3 regions of the Kosakonia sacchari SP1 genome follow, and region 1 is predicted to be linked to each of the others. Evidence: predicted binding sites of a transcription regulator. Region 1 holds the regulator's gene; each other region holds the start of a gene.

Region 1 (7,612 bases):
TTGCGCACCGATAACACCCGCGTCTTTTGCGCGGACTTCTTGCATCAGCGAATCAGAGAACTGCGAGATGCTATTCATAGTTTTCGCGCCAAAAGAGAGCGAGAACACCGGGTCGTTAATATTAATCTCGTCGACAATATTTTGGATTTGCGTCTGCTCGGCTGGCGTTAAATCTTTACTACCGGGTAAGTCGTTAATGGTTTGGCCCAGGGACGGTGACGCTGCAAGGTCACGCGAGGTATTGTCTGTCATCTAATACATCCTCAATGATTTAAAAGCAGACGGCAGTAATCCAATGAAAGTAATAGATTTCTTAGAAAGTTATCGGGCCGACTGCAAAGGCATATACGGTACAACAGCAGCAAAGTATTAAACAGCCCATTTATTAACAAGTATAATAATCGTCTATTTACTTACGTTTATTGACAAGATGGCAGATATTACACCTGCAAATTTCCTTGAAAATCAGGGAGACTCGCTTAACTTTCATCCAATGCCTGGTGCGCGTAATCCGCATCTACAAACGATGCTGCCACGCATTTTACGTCGACGTCTCCAGTTTGAACCCTGGTGGCAGCGCCTTGAGCTGCCGGATGGTGACTTTGTTGATTTGGCCTGGAGCGAAGAGCCGAATCAGGCGAAACATAAACCGCGGCTGGTGGTGTTTCATGGGCTGGAGGGCAGCCTGCACAGCCCTTACGCGCACGGTCTGGTGCATGCGGCGAAGCAGCGCGGCTGGCTTGGCGTGGTGATGCATTTTCGCGGCTGTAGCGGCATCCCGAATCGCCTGAACCGCATTTATCACTCGGGTGAAACCGAAGATGGCACCTGGTTCTTGCGCTGGTTACATCAGGAATTTGGGCCCGCGCCAACCGCAGCGGTGGGTTATTCGCTCGGTGGGAACATGCTCGGTTGTTTGCTGGCAAAAGCCGATGACAATTTGCCCGTCGATGCAGCGGTGATTGTCTCAGCTCCGTTGGTGCTGGAAGCTTGCAGTTATCATATGGATAAGGGATTTTCCCGCGTTTATCAGCGCTACTTGTTGAATTTGCTGAAAGCGAACGCCGCGCGCAAATTACGCGCTTATCCTGGTTCGCTGCCAACTACCTTGCCTGCGCTGCGTAAGCTGCGCCGTATTCGCGAATTCGACGATCTGATCACCGCGAAAATCCACGGTTTTGCCGACGCGCTGGATTACTATCGCCGCTGTAGCGCAATGCCGGTTTTGCCGGATATTCGTAAACCGACGCTGATTATCCACGCGAAAGACGACCCGTTTATGGATCACAACGTTATCCCTGATGCCGGGCATTTACCGGCGAATATTGAGTACCAACTGACGGAACACGGCGGCCATGTCGGGTTTGTTGGCGGAACCTTGCGCCACCCGGAAATGTGGCTGGAAAAACGCATTCCGGACTGGTTATCCGCTTACCTGGAAAGACGATGATTATTCCCTGGCAAGAGATTGATGCGCAGACGTTGGACAATCTGATTGAGAGCTTTGTCTTGCGCGAAGGCACTGATTATGGTGAACATGAGCGTTCACTTGAGCAAAAGGTCGCCGACGTTAAACGGCAGCTGCAACGCGGCGAAGCCGTACTGGTGTGGTCGGAACTGCACGAGACGGTCAATATAATGCCGCGCGGGCAGTTCCACGACTGAACAGGTACATGGCGGCTGGCTATACTGAAATAATCGTTTATTCAGGGAGTTGCTATGTCCGCCAAACATCCGGTTATCGCCGTTACAGGCTCCAGCGGCGCGGGAACCACCACCACCAGCCTCGCCTTTCGTAAGATCTTCGCCCAGCTCAATATGCACGCGGCAGAAGTGGAAGGTGACAGCTTCCATCGCTATACCCGTCCGGAAATGGATATGGCTATCCGTAAGGCCCGCGATCTTGGGCGGCATATCAGCTATTTTGGCCCGGAAGCCAATGATTTTGGCCTTCTGGAACAGACGTTTAGCGAATATGGTCAAACCGGCAAAGGCCAGGCGCGCAAATACCTGCATACCTACGATGAAGCCGTTCCCTGGAACCAGGTGCCGGGCACGTTTACGCCGTGGCAACCGCTGCCGGAGCCAACCGATGTGCTGTTTTATGAAGGTCTGCACGGCGGCGTGGTGACGCCGCAAAACGATGTCGCGCGTCATGTGGATTTGCTGGTGGGCGTGGTGCCGATCGTCAACCTGGAATGGATTCAAAAACTTGTCCGCGATACCAGCGAGCGCGGGCATTCGCGTGAAGCGGTAATGGATTCTGTCGTGCGTTCGATGGAGGATTACATCAATTTTATTACGCCGCAGTTTTCCCGTACGCACATTAACTTCCAGCGCGTGCCAACGGTGGATACGTCCAATCCGTTTGCCGCGAAAGGCATTCCTTCACTGGACGAGAGTTTTGTGGTGATCCACTTCCGTAATCTGGAAGGGATTGATTACCCGTGGTTACTGGCGATGTTGCAAGGCTCGTTTATCTCGCATATGGATACGCTGGTGGTACCTGGCGGAAAAATGGGGCTGGCGATGGAGCTGATTATGACGCCGCTGGTGCAACGGCTGATGGAAGGCAAAAAGATCAAATAATGCAGAAAGCCCGGTCAGCCACGTGCCGCCGGGCTTTTCGCATCAGGCTTCGATAACTTCGTAAGAGTGGGTGATCTTCACCGCTTTTTCGAGCATCAAGGCCACGGAGCAATACTTCTCCGCGGATAAATCCACCGCGCGGGAAACCGCCGCATCCTTCAGATCTTTACCGCTGACGATAAAGTGCAAATTGATGTGGGTAAACAGGCGCGGCGCTTCTTCGCGACGCTCTGAAGTCAGCTTCACTTCGCAGTCGGTCACGTCATGACGCCCTTTTTGCAAAATAGAAACCACATCAATGGCGCTGCATCCGCCCGCCGCCATCAGCACCATTTCCATCGGGCTTGGCGCTTTGTCGCCGGAGTTACCGTCCATCAGGATTTGGTGGCCCGATGCGGACTCGCCAAGGAACGTTAACCCTTCAACCCATTTCACACGTGCCTGCATTTTCTTCACTCCGGAGTGGCAATTTTCTTTACAGATTACGCGTACATAACAAAACTCGCAACGGAAGGCGACCTGCGTCATGCTGAAGCGAGACACCAGGAGACAGGCGGTAAAAGCTATGCTAAAACACTCTGGATGCTACAGAGATAAATGGATGTTACGCATGTATGCATGACATCATACTTTAGAGACCGCAGATGACGCTGACGGTCCGCTTCCCTGGATGCGGGAAGCTTAGATTGCAACCCCAGACGTAGGGGCTCATCCTGTGTCTGAGACAGCTTATAACAGAGGATAATCGCGCATGGTGCTTGGCAAACCACAAACAGACCCGACGCTTGAATGGTTCTTGTCTCATTGCCACATTCATAAGTACCCGTCGAAGAGCACGCTGATTCACCAGGGTGAAAAAGCGGAAACGCTGTATTACATCGTTAAAGGCTCAGTGGCAGTGCTGATCAAGGATGAAGAAGGTAAAGAGATGATCCTCTCTTACCTGAACCAGGGAGATTTTATCGGTGAACTGGGCCTGTTCGAAGAGGGTCAGGAGCGCAGTGCATGGGTACGCGCTAAAACTGCCTGTGAAGTGGCTGAAATCTCGTACAAAAAATTCCGTCAGTTAATCCAGGTTAACCCGGATATCCTGATGCGTCTTTCCTCGCAAATGGCGCGCCGCCTGCAGGTCACTTCAGAAAAAGTGGGTAACCTCGCCTTCCTGGACGTAACCGGCCGTATCGCGCAAACGCTGTTAAACCTGGCGAAACAGCCAGACGCAATGACCCATCCGGACGGCATGCAAATTAAAATTACTCGCCAGGAAATTGGTCAGATCGTCGGTTGTTCCCGTGAAACTGTGGGCCGCATTCTCAAAATGCTCGAAGATCAGAACCTGATCTCCGCCCACGGTAAAACCATCGTCGTATACGGAACGCGTTAATCTGTAAAACGGCGCAGCTTACGCGCTGCGTCGTTTTTCTTCCCTCATGTGGCGCAGGCTGATTTATCACCCCGAAATCAACTACGCACTGCGACAAACGCTGGTGTTATGTTTACCTGTGGCCATTGGTCTGGTTTCGGGTCATCTACAACAAGGTCTGCTGTTTTCCCTCGTTCCCGCCTGCTGCAACATTGCCGGGCTTGATACGCCACATAAACGTTTTTTCAAACGCCTGATCATTGGCGGAACCCTGTTTGCCGGCAGCAGCCTGGCGGTGCAATTACTGCTGGCGAAAGATCTTCCATTGCCGCTGATCCTCACCGGGCTGACGCTGGTTTTAGGCGTAACCGCCGAAATCAGCGCACTGCACGGCCGTCTGCTCCCGGCTTCGCTCATTGCCGCCATCTTTACGCTCAGCCTTGCCGGTAACATGCCGGTATGGGAGCCGCTGCTTATCTATGCGCTGGGCACGTTGTGGTACGGGCTGTTCAACTGGTTCTGGTTCTGGATGTGGCGAGAGCAACCGCTGCGCGAATCTCTCAGCCTGCTCTACCGGCAACTGGCAGACTACTGCGAGGCGAAATACAGCTTGCTGACGCAGCATGCCGACCCGGAAAAAGCCCTGCCGCCTTTGCTTGCCCGCCAGCAAAAAGCGGTGGATATGATAAGCCAGTGCTATCAACAACTGCATATGCTGGCCGCCAATAAACACAACGATTACAAACGGCTACTGCGGGTTTTCCAGGTAGGGCTGGATCTGCAAGAGCACATTTCGGTGAGTTTGCATCAGCCGGAAGAAGTGCAAAAACTGGTGGAACAAACCCATGCCGAGCAGGTGATCCGCTGGAACGCACAAACCGTTGCCGCTCGTCTGCGCGTGCTGGCAGACGACATTCTCTATCACCGCTATCCCACGCGCTTCAACATGGATAAGCAGATTGGCGCGCTGGAAAAAATCGCCCGCCAGCACCCGGATAACCCGGTTGGGCAGTTTTGCGCCTGGCATTTTAGCCGTATCGCGCGCGTCTTGCGCACTCAGCGCCCGCTCTATGCCCGCGATCTGATGGCGGAAAAGCAGCGGCGCTTGCCCCTTTTCCCGGCGCTGAAAAGCTATTTATCACTGAAATCTGCGGCGCTGCGGAATGCCGCGCGAATCAGCGTCATGCTCAGTATCGCCAGCCTGATGGGCAGCGCCCTGCATTTACCGAAACCCTACTGGATCATGATGACGGTGATGTTTGTCACGCAAAACGGTTATGGCGCAACGCGCGTTCGCATTGTCCACCGGGCGGCAGGCACCATTGCCGGGCTGGTGATTGCCGGGGCGACGCTGCATTTTCATGTTCCACTCGGTTTTACGCTGGCGGCGATGCTGATGATTACGCTGGTCAGTTATCTCATTATTCGGAAAAACTACGGCTGGGCGATGGTGGGTTTTACCATTACCGCCGTCTACACCTTGCAGCTGCTGACACTAAATGGTGAGGAGTTTATTGTCGCCCGCCTTATAGATACGTTGATTGGTTGCCTGATTGCCTTCGGCGGCATGGTCTGGCTGTGGCCGCAGTGGCAAAGTGGCTTACTGCGACAGAATGCGCACGATGCGCTGGAAACAGATCAGGAAGCGATTCGCCTGATCTTAAGCGATAACCCGCAGCCCACACCGCTTGCCTGGCAGCGAATGCGCGTGAACCAGGCGCATAACGCCCTGTTCAACTCGCTAAACCAGGCGATGCAGGAACCGGGATTCAATACGCGTTATCTGGAAGATATGAAACTGTGGGTAACGCACAGCCAGTTTATTGTTGAGCATATCAATGCGATGACGACGCTGGCGCGCGAACATACGATGTTGACGCCGGAACTGGCGCAACGTTATTTGCAATCCTGCGAAATTGCCCTGCAGCGCTGCCAGCAGCGGCTGGAGTATGACGGGCCGGGAGGATCCGGAGATGTGAATATTCTCGAAGCCCCGGAAACATTAACGCATGGGCCAATGAGCACACTGGAGCAGCATTTACAGCGGATTATTGGGCACCTGAACACCATGCATACCATTTCGTCGGTAGCATGGCGTCAGCGCCCGCATCACGGCATCTGGCTTAACCGCCGCCTTAACCGTTGACCACTTTCGCCACTGCATCCGCGAAGCGCTTCATCCCTTCTTCGATATCCTGCGCGTCAATAATCAGCGAAGGCACAAAACGCATGACGTCCGGGCCAGCATTCAGCACCATAACGCCCGCATCGGCAGCGGCGTAGAGGAAATCGCGCGCGCGGCCTATATATTGCGGATTCAGCTCAGCACCAATCAGCAGCCCCATGCCGCGAATATCGCTAAACAGGTCAAATTTCTCGCCGATTTGCTGCAAATGCTTAACGAACAGCTGACGTTTTTCATTCACGCCGCTGAGCACTTCTGTCGTGTTGATAATGTCGAATGCGGTTCCGGCGACGGCGCAGGCCAGCGGGTTGCCGCCGTAGGTGGAGCCGTGTGAACCGGCGTGGAAAACACTCGCTATTTCATGCGTGGTCAGCATCGCGCTGATAGGGAAACCGCCGCCGAGCGCTTTGGCACTGGTCAGAATATCCGGCGTCACGCCATAGTGCATATAAGCAAACAACTCTCCGCTGCGGCCCATGCCGCACTGCACTTCGTCGAAAACCAGCAGTGCGTTGTGCTGATCGCACAGCTCGCGCAAACCTTTCAGGAAATCCGGCGTGGCGGCAGTAACACCGCCTTCGCCCTGAATAGGCTCTACCACTACCGCGCAAGTGTGATCGTCCATCACCGCTTTCACCGCGTGCAGATCGTTAAACGGCACATGGATAATGTCCGCCGGTTTCGGGCCAAAGCCATCGGAATACTTCGGCTGGCCGCCCACGCTTACGGTAAACAGCGAACGACCGTGGAAGGCATTATGGAACGCGATGATTTTTGTTTTGTATGGGCTGTGGCGCGTAGATGCATAAAAACGCGCCAGCTTGAATGCCGTTTCGTTAGCTTCAGTGCCGGAATTCATAAACACCACGCGCTCGGCAAACGTGGCGTCGATGAGTTTACGCGCCAGGCGCAGAGCAGGCTCGTTGGTAAAAACATTGCTGGTGTGCCACAGGGTCTCGCCCTGCGTTTTCAGCGTCTCCACCAGCGCCGGATGACAGTGTCCTAACGCAGTAACCGCAATCCCACCTGCAAAATCAACGTACTCTTTACCCTGCTGATCCCACACTCGGCTGCCTTTACCCTTTACCGGGATAAACTCGGCCGGTGCGTAAATTGGCAGAATAACGTCATCGAAGTTTGCACGCGTTACCGCGTCTTGCTGAGTTGCCATGGCTTGCCCATCCAGTTTTACGTTGCATTGATTGTGAAAATATAATCACGAAATATGCATAAAAAATCAGTTAATGGCAACCACAAATCAGCGTTCGAGGAAGTTTTTCAGTAACTGATGTCCCTGCTCGCTCAGGATACTTTCCGGGTGAAATTGCACCCCTTCCAGATCCCACTCCCGGTGGCGAATGCCCATGATCTCGCCGCTATCGCTCCAGGCGGTAACCTCAAAGCACGCTGGCAACGTAGGCGGATCGATAACCAGGGAATGGTACCGGGTGACGGTTAACGGATTATTAAGCCCG
Region 2 (7,612 bases), 2.1 Mb from region 1:
CAGCGTCCAAAATCCGTGGATTGACAATGTTCTTTCCGGTGGCATGATGCGCACGCAAACTGAATTTCCTCACGGTTTTTATCCATGTCCATCTATACCCGGCCAGTGCTGCTATTGCTCTGTGGCTTAATGCTGTTGACGCTGGCGATCGCGACGCTAAATACGCTCGTGCCGCTCTGGCTCGCCCACGAAAACTTACCGACCTGGCAGGTTGGGATGGTGGGTTCTTCTTATTTCACTGGCAACTTGCTGGGTACGTTACTGACCGGGCGTTTAATTCGCCGTCTGGGTTTTAACCGCAGTTATTATCTTGCTTCACTGATCTTTGCCGCAGGCTGTGTTGGCCTGGGGCTAATGATTGGCTTCTGGAGCTGGATGGTTTGGCGCTTTGTCGCTGGTGTGGGCTGCGCGATGATTTGGGTGGTCGTGGAAAGCGCCCTGATGTGCAGCGGTACATCGCGCAATCGTGGGCGCCTGTTAGCAGCTTATATGATGGTTTACTACGTCGGCACAGTGCTTGGCCAGGTGATGGTCAGTAAGTTGCCGACAGATCTGATGAGCGTACTGCCGTGGACGACTGCGCTGGTGTTGGCGGCGATCCTGCCGCTGCTGTTTACCCGCATTGTCAACCAACAGAACGAAGAACAGGCTCCGACCTCGGTATGGCCGATGTTGCGTCTGCGCCATGCTCGCCTGGGTGTGAATGGCTGTATTATCTCCGGGATCATCCTTGGTTCGCTGTACGGCTTGATGCCGCTCTATCTTTCGCACCAGGGGATTAGCGATTCGGGGATTGGTTTCTGGATGGCGCTCATGGTCAGTGCCGGTATTGTAGGGCAGTGGCCGATTGGTCGGCTGGCAGATCGTTTTGGTCGCCTGCTGGTGCTGCGTGTGCAGGTGTTTGTCGTGATCGTGGGTTGTTTTGCGATGTTGAGTAATGCCGCTATGGCTCCTGCGCTTTTTGTGCTCGGGACCGCAGGCTTTACCCTTTATCCGGTAGCGATGGCATGGGCCTGTGAGAAAGTGGAACATCACCAACTGGTGGCAATGAACCAGGCACTGCTATTGAGTTACACCATTGGCAGCCTGCTTGGTCCGACGCTGACCGCAATGTTGATGCAAAGCTACTCAGATAGCTTGCTATTTATCATGATCGCGGGTGTGTCGTTTATCTATCTGGTGATGCTGATGCGTAAACCCGGGCATCATCCAACGCCGGTGGCGCATGCCTGATATGTGCTGTTTCATAAATAAAAAAGCCACAACTCAACGATGTGGCTTTTTTGTCTCAGAGATGGCTCAGTACATCACTTTGTGACCGTACTGCTCCAGGATGCCTTTTACGCGCTCCATGGTCTCTTTCTTCGGCGGGTGAATACCGTCCAGCTTATACTCTTCACCCATCGCCACCCATTTATGTTTACCCAGCTCGTGATAGGGAAGGAGTTCGATTTTCTCAACGTTACCCATATCGCGGGTGAATTCACCAAGGCGATGTGCGGAATCGTCATCATCAGACCAGCCTGGCACAACGACGTAACGGATCCATACGTTGATATTTTTCTTTGATAAATATTGTGCGAATTCGAGGGTCCGGTGATTAGATACGCCGACCAGATTCTGGTGGATCTCATCGTTCATTTGCTTGAGGTCGAGCATCACCAAATCGGTAACTTCCAACAATTCATCGATCACTGGATCGTAACGGCGTACAAAGCCGTTGGTATCGAGGCAGGTGTGGATGCTCTCTTTTTTACAGGCGCGAAACCAGTCGCGAACGAATTCCGCCTGCAAGATTGCTTCCCCACCGGATGCCGTGACGCCACCGCCGGAGGCGTTCATAAAGTGCCGATAGGTAACGACGTCTTTCATCAGTTCTTCAACGGTGATTTCTTTGCCACCGTGTGTATCCCATGTATCGCGGTTGTGACAATACAGGCAGCGCATCAGGCAGCCCTGGAAGAAGGTGATAAAGCGGATACCCGGGCCGTCGACCGTGCCGCAGGATTCAAAGGAGTGGATGCGACCAATAACTGACATTGCGGTGTTTTCTCCAGATGTGGCCCATCCGGGGCCTGTGTCTGCGCAGTTTAATTCCTTCTGCGCTAAGTCTGTTTTGGCAGACATCCAGCAAGTATAGATGGCTGACGAAGCACACTTCAGGTGTTAAAAAGGCCCCACAGTCGTGGAGCCTTTATTATACGCTTTTTACTGCGTAGTTTCAGTCAATACCATTACATGGTCTGAGTGAATGTACGAGTGATAACGTCCTGCTGCTGTTCTTTAGTCAGGGAGTTAAAGCGTACGGCATAACCAGAAACACGGATGGTCAGCTGCGGATATTTTTCCGGGTTTTCCATCGCGTCGAGCAGCATTTCGCGGTTCATCACGTTCACGTTCAGGTGCTGACCACCTTCGATGGACGCTTCATGATGGAAGTAACCATCCATCAGACCCGCCAGGTTGGTTTTACGTACTTCGTCGTCTTTACCCAGCGCATTCGGCACGATAGAGAAGGTGTAAGAGATACCATCTTTAGCGTAAGCGAACGGCAGTTTAGCAACGGAAGTCAGAGAGGCAACAGCACCTTTCTGGTCACGACCGTGCATCGGGTTAGCACCCGGTCCGAACGGAGCACCAGCGCGACGGCCATCCGGGGTGTTACCTGTTTTCTTACCGTACACAACGTTAGAAGTGATGGTCAGAACAGACTGAGTCGGGATAGCGTTGCGGTAAGTGGTCAGTTTCTGAATTTTCTTCATGAAACGTTCAACCAGGTCAACCGCCATATCATCAACGCGAGCGTCGTTGTTACCAAACTGCGGATATTCGCCTTCGATTTCGAAGTCGATAGCCAGACCGTCTTCGTCACGAATCGGTTTCACTTTCGCGTATTTGATAGCAGACAGGGAGTCAGCCGCTACGGACAAGCCAGCGATACCGCAAGCCATGGTACGGATAACGTCACGATCGTGCAGCGCCATCAGTGAAGCTTCGTAGCTGTATTTGTCGTGCATGTAGTGGATGACGTTCAGCGCGGTGACGTACTGTTTAGCCAGCCAATCCATGAAGTGATCCATACGATCCATCACTTCGTCGAACTTCAGAACGTCGCCTTTGATAGGTTCAGATTTCGGACCTACCTGCATTTTCAGTTTTTCATCAACGCCGCCGTTGATTGCATACAGCATGGTTTTCGCCAGGTTAGCGCGAGCACCGAAGAACTGCATTTGTTTACCCACAACCATCGGGCTTACGCAGCAAGCGATAGCGTAGTCGTCGTTGTTGAAGTCAGGACGCATCAGATCATCGTTCTCGTACTGCAGAGAAGAGGTATCGATGGAGACTTTCGCAGCAAATTTTTTGAAGTTCAGCGGCAGTTTTTCAGACCACAGAACAGTGATGTTCGGTTCCGGAGACGGACCCATGGTGTACAGGGTGTTCAGGAAACGGAAGCTGTTTTTGGAAACCAGCGTACGACCATCAACGCCCATACCACCGATAGATTCAGTTGCCCAAATCGGGTCGCCAGAGAACAGTTCATCATATTCAGGGGTACGCAGGAAGCGGACCATACGCAGTTTCATGACCAGGTGGTCAATCATTTCCTGAGCGTCTTGCTCAGTGATTTTACCTGCTTTCAGGTCACGTTCGATGTACACGTCCAGGAAGGTGGATACGCGACCAAAGGACATTGCAGCGCCGTTCTGAGACTTAACAGCGGCCAGGTAACCGAAATAGGTCCACTGGATTGCTTCCTGAGCGTTGGTAGCCGGACCAGAGATATCGCAACCGTATTTTGCTGCCATCTCTTTGATCTGACCCAGTGCGCGATGCTGTTCAGCAATTTCTTCACGCAGACGGATAGTCGCTTCCAGGTTTACGCCGTTTTCCATGTCAGACTGCAGAGACAGGAACTGAGCGTATTTGTCTTTCATCAGGTAGTCGATACCGTACAGTGCAACGCGACGGTAGTCACCGATGATACGGCCACGACCGTAAGCATCCGGCAGACCAGTCAGAACACCGGATTTACGGCAGTTCAGAATATCTTTGGTGTAAACATCGAATACACCCTGGTTATGGGTTTTACGGTATTCGGTGAAGATTTTTTTAAGAGCAGGATCCAGCTCGCGGTTGTACGCTTTGCAGGAGCTTTCAACCATTTTGATGCCGCCGAACGGGATGATTGCGCGTTTCAGCGGAGCTTCAGTTTGCAGGCCAACAATTTTCTCTAACGATTTGTTGATGTAACCAGCGTCGTGAGAAGTGATGGTTGATGCAATGGAGGTGTCAAAATCAACTGGCGCATGGGTGCGGTTTTCCAGTTTAACGCCTTCCATGACTTTGTCCCACAGTTTGGTGGTCGCGTCAGTAGCGCCAGCCAGGAAGGACTCATCGCCTTCGTACGGGGTGTAGTTTTTCTGGATAAAGTCACGTACGTTGACTTCTTTCTGCCAGTCGCCTTTCGCAAAACCTTCCCAGGCTGTGGCTAATTTTTCATTAAGCTCGGACATGTAACACCTACCTTCTTAAGTGGATTTTTTATTTACTGCCTGAAACAACCATTAATGATGATCGTTGCCACGCAGGTAAATGACCCAGTATGTCAACCCGACTAATAATCCTCCACCGATGATATTCCCGATTGTTACAGGGATCAGGTTATCAGTGATGAAATTCATAATGGTCAGGTGAGAGAAACTTTCCGGGCTGGAGCCAACGGCGGTCCAGAACTCCGGGCTTGCAAAGTTGCGAATTACAATACCCATCGGGATCATAAACATATTCGCAATACTGTGTTCAAAACCGCTGGCAACAAACATCGCCACCGGCAGAACCATAATCATGGCCTTATCCATCAGGCTGCGGCCGGAATAACTCATCCACACGGCCATACACACCATCAGGTTAGCCAGAATACCCAGCGCCACTGCTTCGACAAACGTGTGATGTACCTTATGGTCAGCGGTTTGCAGTACATTTAAACCCCAACCGCCGTTGGCGACCATATACTCGCCAGATAACCACATTAACAACACAAACAGCAGCGCACCCACCAGGTTGCCGATATAGACGTTAATCCAGTTGCGGGCCAACTGCCCCCAGGTAATACGCCCACTGGCTTTCGCCACGACAATCAGTACGGTTGAAGTAAAGAGATCGGCACCGCAAATGATGCAAAGGATCAACCCCAGGGAGAAGCAGACACCACCGATAAGTTTAGCAATACCGTACGGCATTGCGCCGGTACCTGTGGTGGCGGTGATGTAGAAAACGAAAGCAATGGAGATAAACACGCCTGCGGTAATCGCAAGATAGAAAGTCTTAAGCGGATGTTTAGTCGCTTTATAGACACCAGCTTCTTCGGCAACTTTGGCCATCTCGGCTGGAAGAATAAGATCAAAAGGGTTGTCAGCTTTCACACTAACTCTCTCTTTATTAAGTCGGCGACGAGATACTAACAAAGCATTATAGAAGAGAATTTGATATGGATCATATCTCGCCTGGCTTATAGGACCGCAAAGCGTATGGTTTTTCTACGATCGCGGAGTAACTTGTTGATTATCATAATAAAAATAAAGTTTAAGAATTACAAAATGAGTTGAATTTTTTTATGCGGTCTCCCAAACAACAGTTAATTAAAATGGAGTAATCACCATAATAAGTAACAATATTAGTTTTAATGGATAATTATATTTACCCATATTTAACTTTAATATTACATATGGTTGTCATCGCCAAATAATAAATAAAAAGGGGCAATGAAATTGCCCCGTAATATAGCGTAGACCGTTCATTAAGCCTACATATTGTCGTACTACTTGTCGTTATTTCGACCAGAACGTACGTTTAGCTCGTTGTAATTTTTCGTAAGCCGCTAACAAAGACTGGTGTGCGGAGAAGGCTTTCAGCGAACCGTCTGCAGGCTGGAGATCGTAGAACGGTGCTTCACCGCTTAACGCGGCGCTGGCGGCTTCAACCGCTTGCGCACCATACATACGTACGAATGCATTCAGGTATTGCAGCGGCTCGCGATCCTCTTCCTGCGCCAGTAACAATAATGTCTGCAGGCAGCGGTAGTAGTTGGCCCTTTCGGCGCTAAAGATCGAGGCGTTGAATTCCATCGTCCATTCAGTCCAGGCCAATGCCTGATCCAAATCGCCGCCTGCCAGCGCCAGCATCGCTTTTAGTTCACCAATGCGCAGCGTGTACCAGCCATTGTCTTTGCCGGTCGCCAGACCCAACAGTTCACGAACGCGGGTGAAGTCATCATGACCTTCGTCATCAAGCTGTGAAATCAGGTTGAGGTACTCCTCTTTTTCCCATTCACTGCCAGGTAAAGAGAGGATGGTTTCGCGCAAATGGCTGCCCATGGTGTTGTTCGCCAGCCACAGATCTTCCGCCGGATAAATATCGGACATGCCAGGCACCAGGATACGGCAGGCGTAAACGCCCAGATGTTCATAATCGACAATGTAGACTTCTTTATCTTCCGCCTTAAAGATAGCCATAAGTGTGGCAAACTCTTCTTCCGTCGTGCCAGCGAAGCTCCAGTCAACAAACGGATAATCGGCATCTTGCTTGAACAGGTCCCATGAGATCAAACCGCTGGAGTCGATAAAGTGCGTTTCGAGGTTGGCATGCTCGGCCACTTCTTCATCATCAAAGGTTGGCGGTGTGAACACATCCAGATCTTTCAACCCGCGGCCTTGCAGCAGCTCGGTAACGGTACGCTCAAGCGCCACGCCGAAATCAGGATGTGCACCAAAAGAGGCAAAACAGGTGCCGTTAGCCGGGTTGAACAGGACAACGCAGATAACCGGATATTTACCGCCCAGCGAACCGTCGTAAGCGAAGATCGGGAAACCTTCCGCTTCCAGTTTAGCAATCGCTTCGACAACGCCTGGATAGCGCGCCAGTACATCCTGCGGAATTTCTGGCAGGCTGATGCTCTCGGCAATAATGCGATTTTTAATATGGCGTTCGAACACTTCGGACAGCCCCTGCACGCGGGCTTCATTGCGCGTGTTCCCGGCGGACATACCGTTAGAAACGTATAAGTTGCCGACGATATTCATCGGGATATAAACCGTCTGCTCATCAGACTGGCGGGTAAACGGCAGGGCGCAGATACCGCGCTCATCGTTGCCGGATTGCAGATCAACGAGCATCCCGGCAGCCAGTTCGTTCTGCGGGTCGTAGTAGGCGCGCAGACGCGCATCCAGAATGCCTTCCGGCAGGGAGTCATCTTCCGGCAGCGGGAACCATTTCTCATTCGGGTAATGAACGAATGGACCTTGTGCGATTTCATCACCCAGCCAGAAATCAGCGAAGAAGTAGTTGGTGGACAGACGCTCGAAATACTCGCCCAGTGCAGAGGCCAGCGCAGCTTTTTTGGTCGCGCCTTTGCCGTTGGTGAAGCACAGCGCGCACTCTTTATCGCGAATATGTACAGACCAGACGTTTGGCACCGGGTTCAGCCATGAGGCCTCTTCGATGTTAAAGCCGAGATCGGTGAGCTTTTGCTGGAAGCGGGCGATGGAATCTTCCAGCGCGGCGTCTTTGCCGGGAATAAATGTTTGAGTCATGGCGGTCACTTTTTTCGTAC
Region 3 (7,612 bases), 1.3 Mb from region 1:
TACTGCATACGGACCTGAGCCATTAGTAATATTGACGGTACCGGCTCCAGCGGTAATTTCCAGGACACTATTCGGATCGAACTTAAGGCCATCGGTAATATCGTTAACCGGCTTATCGTAAAGCGTATTTTGCGTAATATTTACGGCCATAACACCCGGAATGCCCGTAAAAAACAACAACACTGGAAAGGTAAGTCTTACTGCGCAGGAAAGGCGCGTAAGCGTGGTTTTCATATTCGGCACGCTATTTAAACCGGATGAGGGGTAGCGCGTCATATCCAGTTTAGAGGGTGCAGCGAATTGCCGTCCTAACTTCCCTGAATTAGGTTTAACAATCCTTTCCATAGAGAACTCCCTTATATTTAAAATAAGCGTTCCTGTAATTTATTTCGGTAAAATACGGGCAACACCCACACCTAATGCAGACGCACCACTACACCAACTGAACAATTCGTGACAACCACGGAAGATAAATTAATGGAACAGATAAAACAAAACGCTATTACACAGAAAATAACGCACCGAACTTAAAATATTAAATATATCCAGCTTACTGTTACCGCTAAGATCACAAGGTATTTTTCGATTAAGTAAACGCTTAATTACATTTACCCGAAAACGTCGGCGTTAACCCTCGTGCACAAGTTATCTTAACAGCAAACTGCTGGACAGTTACCAGGCAAGACCATTTTTTACTCGTCGTTTATTTCGCTCAATGAAGTGAGAAATATTAACAAGTTGTCTGTTATTTTTGTGTTAATTAATAAAATTAAAAATCCGAAAATAAATGCAGACTCAGCGCAAGGCCAAAATGATATACATGGATAAAACGCGGAATAATGGATTGGAAAGTGAACCGGCGCGGTGATGTCACCCGGCACTGATGCCGGATGACAGGTGACATTAACGCGCGATCATTTCCACAATTTGTGCGCAATGGCTTGCAGCTGCTGGGCGATCTCTTGCAGGTTGGTGTCCTGCGCCTGCAGAGCCCCTGTTGAGTGGCGCACAATAAGCCGTGCGGGCAGTACCGAAGAGCTGCGAGTGGCATCGCCGTGACCGCTGTCGAGTAGCCGCCGAACCGCTTCCTTACCCTGTAAATCGAGATCCAGCGAGACGGTGGTCAGCGCCGGATAAAAGAACGAGCTTTCGTAGGTGTCATCATAACCGATGACCGATTTCTCACCGGGGATCGCCACCTGGTGCTGATGAAACGCGCTTAATACGCCCAGCGCCATCTGGTCGTTACCTACCAACACGGCGGTAAAGTTTGGCGTTTCGCGCAGCATCTGTAGCGCACCAGCGTAACCACTCTGCGCGTCCCAGTTACCGTGAAAAACCATCACCGGTTTCAGGCCATAGCCGTTTAGGGTTTCGATCCAGCTTTTCAGGCGCAGCTTCGCGGAGACAGAACTTTCCGGCCCGGCCAGTAAAGCAATCTCCCGGTGTCCCAAATCGTACAGGTGTTTGACGCTGGCACGGGTACCGTCCGCCGGGTTAAACGAAACGTTAAACACCGAACTGTAAGGGTCAACATCGAGAAACAGGCAGACAATATCATCGTTGTCAGACGCGATGCGCTGCGCCTGTTCGGTCTCCAGCGGCACGTTGATAATCACTTTATCGACAAGCTGTGATTTCAGTTCGTTGATCGCAGACTGAATATCATGATTGACGTTCTCATCAATCATTGAGATCAGCACCTGGTAACCATCAAGGTTGGCATAGCGTTTTACCGCCGCCGCTACCTGCGATGGCGCATGCAATGCCAGCGAAGTGGTCACCAGTCCAATAGTCTGGCTCTGCTTACCGACCAGTTGTTGGGCCAGCCTGTTGGGTACGTAGCGCAATAACTCTATGGATTTCTCAACCTTGAGACGCGTGGCTTCGGATACATTGGCAGATTTGTTGAGTACCCTGGACACGGTCTGATAGGAGACACCCGCATGGCGGGCAACGTCTTCTAACGTCGCACTTTTAGACTTCATGGTCCGGTTCCTTATGTTGTTATGCGCCGATTGTAACAGGGGCCATCTAAAAAAACGCTCACCACACTTTTCCTCGCCTCTTTTTTGCCAAATAAGTATCACGCTCACAATAGCGAACATTGTGAAGGAATTCGCTACCTGTAACAAAAAACGCTGATTTATTTGCACTTAATCACACATTCGCAATCGTTAGTTTGCCTGTTTTTACATTTAGGCATTTTATGACAGCGTTTATGTGAACGTAATACAAAACAATAAGAGGAATGATATGAACACTACGCTACGCACTCTCACACTTGCGTTAGCCGCTGCGCTGACTTCACCATCCATCCTGGCCGCCTCATCTGTGCCTATCGACTTTCACGGTTACCTGCGCGGTGGCGTAGGCGTGTCGGGCGATGGCGGACAGGTGGAGTGGCAGAAAAACAAGATCGGCCGCCTCGGTAACGAATCCGATACCTACGGGGAAGTGGAACTGGGCTCGGAAGTGTATAAAAAAGACGAAGTGAGCTTTTACCTCGACACCATGGTCAGCATGGTTTCCGACGGCTCCAACGACAACGAAACCACCATTGGCGATGACGCTCAATTTGGTTTGCGCCAGTTAAACCTGCAAATCAAAGGGCTTATCCCTAACGATCCCAACGCGGTGATCTGGGGTGGTAAACGTTACTACCAGCGCCACGATCTGCACATTATCGATACTAAATACTGGAACATTTCCGGCTCCGGCGCAGGTGTTGAAAACTACACCTTAGGCCCGGGCGCAGTGTCTGTTGCGTGGATCCGTGGCGACGCCAACGATGTCGATTACCGCGTGGATAACGATAACGACGTCAACATCAACTATATCGACCTGCGTTACGCGGGCTGGAAACCGTGGTCAGGCGCGTGGACCGAGTTCGGCATCGACTACGCCATGCCAAACCCGACCAAAAAACAGAAACAGTATGGTGGCCTGTATGAAGCCGATGATGGCGTCATGGTGACCGGTGAAATCAGCCAGGATATGTTTGGCGGCTACAACAAGCTGGTGCTGCAATACGCCAACAAAGGGCTGGCGCAGAACATGGTGTCGCAGGGCGGCGGTTGGTACGACATGTGGCACTACGTTAATGACGCCAGCGGCTATCGTGTGATTAACACCGGTCTTATTCCGATTACCGATAAGTTCTCGCTGAACCACGTGCTGACATACGGTTCAGCCAACGACATTACCGAATACACCGACAAAACACGTCTGGTTTCGCTGGTTGGCCGCGCTCAGTATCAGCTCACCAATTATGTGCGCCTGATTGGTGAAGTCGGCGGCTTCTACCAGAAAGATGATTATAAAAACGGCACTCACTACAAACAGAGCGGCGAGAAATATACTTTTGCCGTCGGTCTGGCGGACGGCCCGGAATTTATGTCGCGTCCGGAGTTACGCCTTTTCGCTTCTTATTTAAATGATTCTGAAGACGGGAAATCATTTGAAGATGGCACAAAAAATAACACCTGGAATTTCGGTGTTCAGGTTGAAGCCTGGTGGTAATAAACTTTACCCTCCACGTTATCTGTTTGTTGGCTGTATTTGTTTACTGTGGCGCTTTATTTCAAAACGTCAATACCGGGAAACTATGTTGTCGCAAAAAGATAATGCACCACGTTGTATGTATTAACGAGTAACATCATTATTTACTTTATCTCCGCAAACTGAGCAAAGTTGCCACTGTTTTATTTCGGGATACCCATGCAGGTATCCCTTTTTTTATTTATTAGCGAGATGAGAAATGTTCATCAAGTAATTTACGCAGCGCATCGGATTGTTTACCGAAAATAGCATGGACTTCTTGGCCAAGAATAATTACACCCAACGCCCCTTCATTTTGCAGTGCCTGAGAATCGACAACAGCCAGATCGTTTACCGTCACGCGTAAACGGGTTAAGCAGGCATCCACATGCGTAATATTCGGCGCGCCGCCAAAGGCTTGCGCCAGCCGCTGGATTTTCTGTAACTCCCCTTCGCTAATGGGCGTTGCAGTCGCGCTTTTCGATTCAGAGAAGTAATGCAGGAAGGATTTAAGGCTCACCATAATAGTCTCCTGATAATCAGCAGATAAAAAAACGCCTGCCCGAATGGGCAGGCGCGGAAGGTTCACTTACGCTTTACGGCTTACAACCCGGCAATCCCAGGGAGCGAGCGACATCGCGCCGCTGACCGACGAACCAGATAAACAATCCTGATAGCCGCCAGGCAGCGTTATCGCCTGCTGTTGGGCGCTAAAGTTCTGGATAAAGACAAAGGTGCTTTCGCCATCGGTACGCGCTGTGGCAACGAGGCCTGGCGGCAAATCGTGTTGCAACGCGCGCGGCAGCGCCAGCTCATCAATAATGTTGGCGAAGAAATCACGCTGGAAGGCGAGATCGTTGCGTGAGGCAACGTGCCAGGCCTTACCTTTACCGACATGATTGACCGTCACGGCGGGTCGACCGACGTAGAAATCATCCCGGTAAGTTGCCAGCGCCTGCGCACTCTCGGTGTGGATCAACTCACACAGATGGCGCACCTGATACGGCCCCTGTAACCCGGCTTCATTCCCCGCCAGTCCCTGTACCAGATTGCGCTCGTTATCGTCCAGGCAATCAATCTCTTCTGCCCAGATGCCAAGCAATTTGCGCAGCGGACCAGGGAAACCGCCGAGATAACAGAGATCGCTCTCATTGACCACGCCGGTCCAGTAGGAGGTCACCAGATGACCGCCCGCCGCGACAAACGCCTCTGCGCGTTCGGCAAAACCGTCGCGCACCATATACAGCATCGGCGCAATCACCAGTTGATAACGGCTGAGATCGGCATCGGCATTGATCACATCCACGGCAATGCCTTTTTCCCAGAACGGTCGATAGTGCTCGTTAATCGTTTTTTCATACTCCAGCCCTTTATTACGCGGCCCTTCGGCGTCATCCAGCGCCCAGCGGTTCTGCTGATCGAAGATGATCGCCACACGGGCATCGGTACGGCATCCCATTACCGGGGTGAGTTTGCTGAGCATGTCGCCCAGCGCGCAGACTTCACGACCCACGCGCGTATCCAGATGCCCGACGTGATCGATAACCGCGCCATGGAACTTCTCGACCGAACCACGGCTTTTACGCCACTGGAAGTACTGCACCGAATCGGCACCGTGCGCCACCGCCTGCAGCGAGGAGAGAATGTGCATTCCCGGCTTTTTCAGCTTGCTGGTCGGCTGCCAGTTGGTGACGCTCGGTGTGGATTCCATCAGCACAAAGGGTTTGCCGCCTTTCAGCGTGCGCATCATGTCGTGATACATGGCGGTGTAGCAGGCCAGCGCCGTTTCGTCTTTATCCCGGTGCCACATTGGGTAGCTATCCCAGGAGATAAAATCAATTGCTTCAGCCAGTTGCCAGTAGTCGTAATCGTAGAAATACTCCATAAAATTGGTGGTCACCGGCAGTTGTGCGTTAGCGGCTTTCAGCGGGGCCACTTCATGGCGGCAAAAATCGGTGACCTGCGCGGTGTTAAAACGCCGCCAGTCGAGGTTCAGCCCGTGAATGGAGACTTCCCCCTGCGGTGCCGGTGACTGGATCTGCGACCAGTCACTGTAGGTGTGGCTCCAGAAATCGCTCCACCAGGCGTGATTGAGGTTTTCCAGCGTCTGATAACGTGCTTTCAGCCAGCCGCGGAATTTCTCCTGACATAGCGCGCAGTGGCATTCGCCGCCATATTCATTCGAAATATGCCAGCCCAGTACCGCGGGATGGTTTGCGTAACGCTCTGCCAGCAGCGTATTGATTTTCAGCGTTTTTTCCCGGTACACCGGCGACGTCATGCAGTGGTTATGCCGCCCGCCGTGCAGCGCCGGAACGCGATCGCGCCCGACCCGCAGCACCTCCGGGTATTTTTGTGACATCCAGGCCGGACGCGCACCGCTTGGCGTTGCCAGAAATATATGGATACCGGCGGCATATAATTTATCGATAACCTCATCCAGCCAGGCGAAATTAAATACCCCTTCCTGCGGTTCGAGTTTCGACCAACTGAATATTCCGACAGACATGACATTGCATTTTGCCTGCTGCATCATGGCAATGTCGTTACCAATAATATCGGGATAGTTTTCCCACTGTTCCGGGTTATAGTCCGCGCCATGCAATAGCGAGACGACCTTCGGGCTTAAAGGCGCAAATTTATTCATAATGAATTCCTGAAATTTACCACACCAAAATTAATTAAAGACTTTTACCGATGGCAGCACTTTCCCCTGGCAATCAAATAACGCCTGGTTTTCGCGGGCATTTCCTTCTTTCCACTGGTCGTTGATATATTTCATACCCGCTTGCGTGGCCCAGGTATTTCCGGGAACGGCAATCCAGGTTGGCTCCCAATAAAAAATACCTTTGCCGCGATGGCCCTGAACATTGATGACCGACTGCATTAAATCGTGGATATAGTCATATTGCCCCTGCACAGTGCCGGGGTAGCCGCCATCTTTCTCCTCTTTCGCCTGGAAGCTGTTTTCCGCGTTATCACAGTTCGCCAGCGTGTAGGCATAAGCCGCTTCCACCACAATCACATCTTTGTTGTAGCGCTTACTGATGTCGTCCATATTGGCCTGTAACGCGCTGATTGGCCCGTTCCAGTAGGTGTACATCGAGAGGCCAATGACATCGAACGGCACATTGCGTTTGGTGATTTCATCAAACCACCAGCGGAAGGTATCGTTCTTGGTGCCCTCTGCCAGATGCAGCATGATTTTTACCTGCTCGCCGTTCTTCAGGTTCTCTTTCAGGCCGTCGATAGCAGAATTCAGCAAGCCCGCCAGCCGATCAAATTCGCCGCCGCCCTGCCCCCAGCTTTTGCCTTCCGGCCATAACATACCGCCGTTGATCTCATTGCCGATTTGCACCATATCCGGCAGCACGCCCTCCTGCTTAAAGCGGGCGATGGTGTCGCGGGTGTAGTCATGGATTGCCGTTTTCAGTTGCGGATAATCCATCTTTTCCCAGGCTTTTGGTTTGTACTGTTTGCCCGGATCGGTCCAGAAATCGCTGTAGTGGAAATCGAGCAGTAGTTTCATGCCCTGCGCTTTCGCCCGTTTCGCCAGCGCCAGCGTGCTGGCTAAATCATTGTTACCGCCGCCGTAGACCTGGCCTTGCGCATCTTTCGGGTCTACCCACAAACGCAAACGCACATAGTTGACGCCGTTGGCCTTCAGAATGGCGATCGCATCCTGCGGCTGGTTATTTTCGTTATAAAACTTCGCCCCGTGTTTCTCGGCGTCGAGCAGTGTTGAAATATCTGCGCCTTTGATGAAATCGGCGGGCATACCGCTAAAAGGGCGCGTCTTTAACGCGTCGGCGGCAAAGGTGCTGGCGGACAAACTACCAAGACAGACAGCAAGCAGAGCGGGTGCAAATCTTTTCATGTGGTTATCCTTTGGTGCTGCCGGAGGTCAGGCCGGAGACGAAGTATTTTTGCAGTGCCAGATAAAGAATCGCCACCGGAACGGCGATCAACACCGCGCCCGCCGCGTAGGTGGTGTAACTGGCGCCCATTTTTTGCGCTACCAGGTTGTAAAGCCCAATCGGCAGCGTGTATTTGTCCGGGGTGCGCAAAATGG

The links. The regulator CRP, encoded in region 1, controls carbon source genes, mostly activating them, when cyclic AMP is high. The targets are predictions, from matches to a motif close to ATGTGANNNNNNTCACAT.
Positions count from the first base shown of each region.
Region 2: a site for CRP is predicted at 5,485-5,502, ahead of focA (formate transporter FocA). Genes of this name have one in related genera too.
Region 3: a site for CRP is predicted at 2,149-2,166, ahead of C813_RS31010 (maltoporin). Genes of this name have one in related genera too.

Region 1 is NZ_CP007215.2:388,602-396,213, reverse strand. It holds gene C813_RS24785 (toxic anion resistance protein) at 1-252, opposite strand, end outside; gene C813_RS24780 (hydrolase) at 431-1,450, shown strand; gene C813_RS24775 (YheU family protein) at 1,447-1,665, shown strand; gene C813_RS24770 (phosphoribulokinase) at 1,720-2,589, shown strand; gene C813_RS24765 (OsmC family protein) at 2,632-3,036, opposite strand; gene crp (cAMP-activated global transcriptional regulator CRP) at 3,341-3,973, shown strand; gene C813_RS24755 (YccS/YhfK family putative transporter) at 4,020-6,098, shown strand; gene argD (bifunctional acetylornithine/succinyldiaminopimelate transaminase) at 6,088-7,308, opposite strand; gene pabA (aminodeoxychorismate synthase component 2) at 7,396-7,612, opposite strand, start outside.
Region 2 is NZ_CP007215.2:3,147,387-3,154,998, reverse strand. It holds gene C813_RS37865 (MFS transporter) at 85-1,233, shown strand; gene pflA (pyruvate formate lyase 1-activating protein) at 1,300-2,040, opposite strand; gene pflB (formate C-acetyltransferase) at 2,235-4,517, opposite strand; gene focA (formate transporter FocA) at 4,569-5,426, opposite strand; gene ycaO (30S ribosomal protein S12 methylthiotransferase accessory factor YcaO) at 5,832-7,592, opposite strand.
Region 3 is NZ_CP007215.2:1,684,660-1,692,271, reverse strand. It holds gene C813_RS31020 (autotransporter outer membrane beta-barrel domain-containing protein) at 1-150, opposite strand, end outside; gene C813_RS31015 (LacI family DNA-binding transcriptional regulator) at 915-1,988, opposite strand; gene C813_RS31010 (maltoporin) at 2,257-3,522, shown strand; gene C813_RS31005 (glucose PTS transporter subunit EIIB) at 3,746-4,063, opposite strand; gene C813_RS31000 (beta-galactosidase) at 4,130-6,187, opposite strand; gene C813_RS30995 (glycoside hydrolase family 53 protein) at 6,218-7,417, opposite strand; gene C813_RS30990 (sugar ABC transporter permease) at 7,422-7,612, opposite strand, start outside.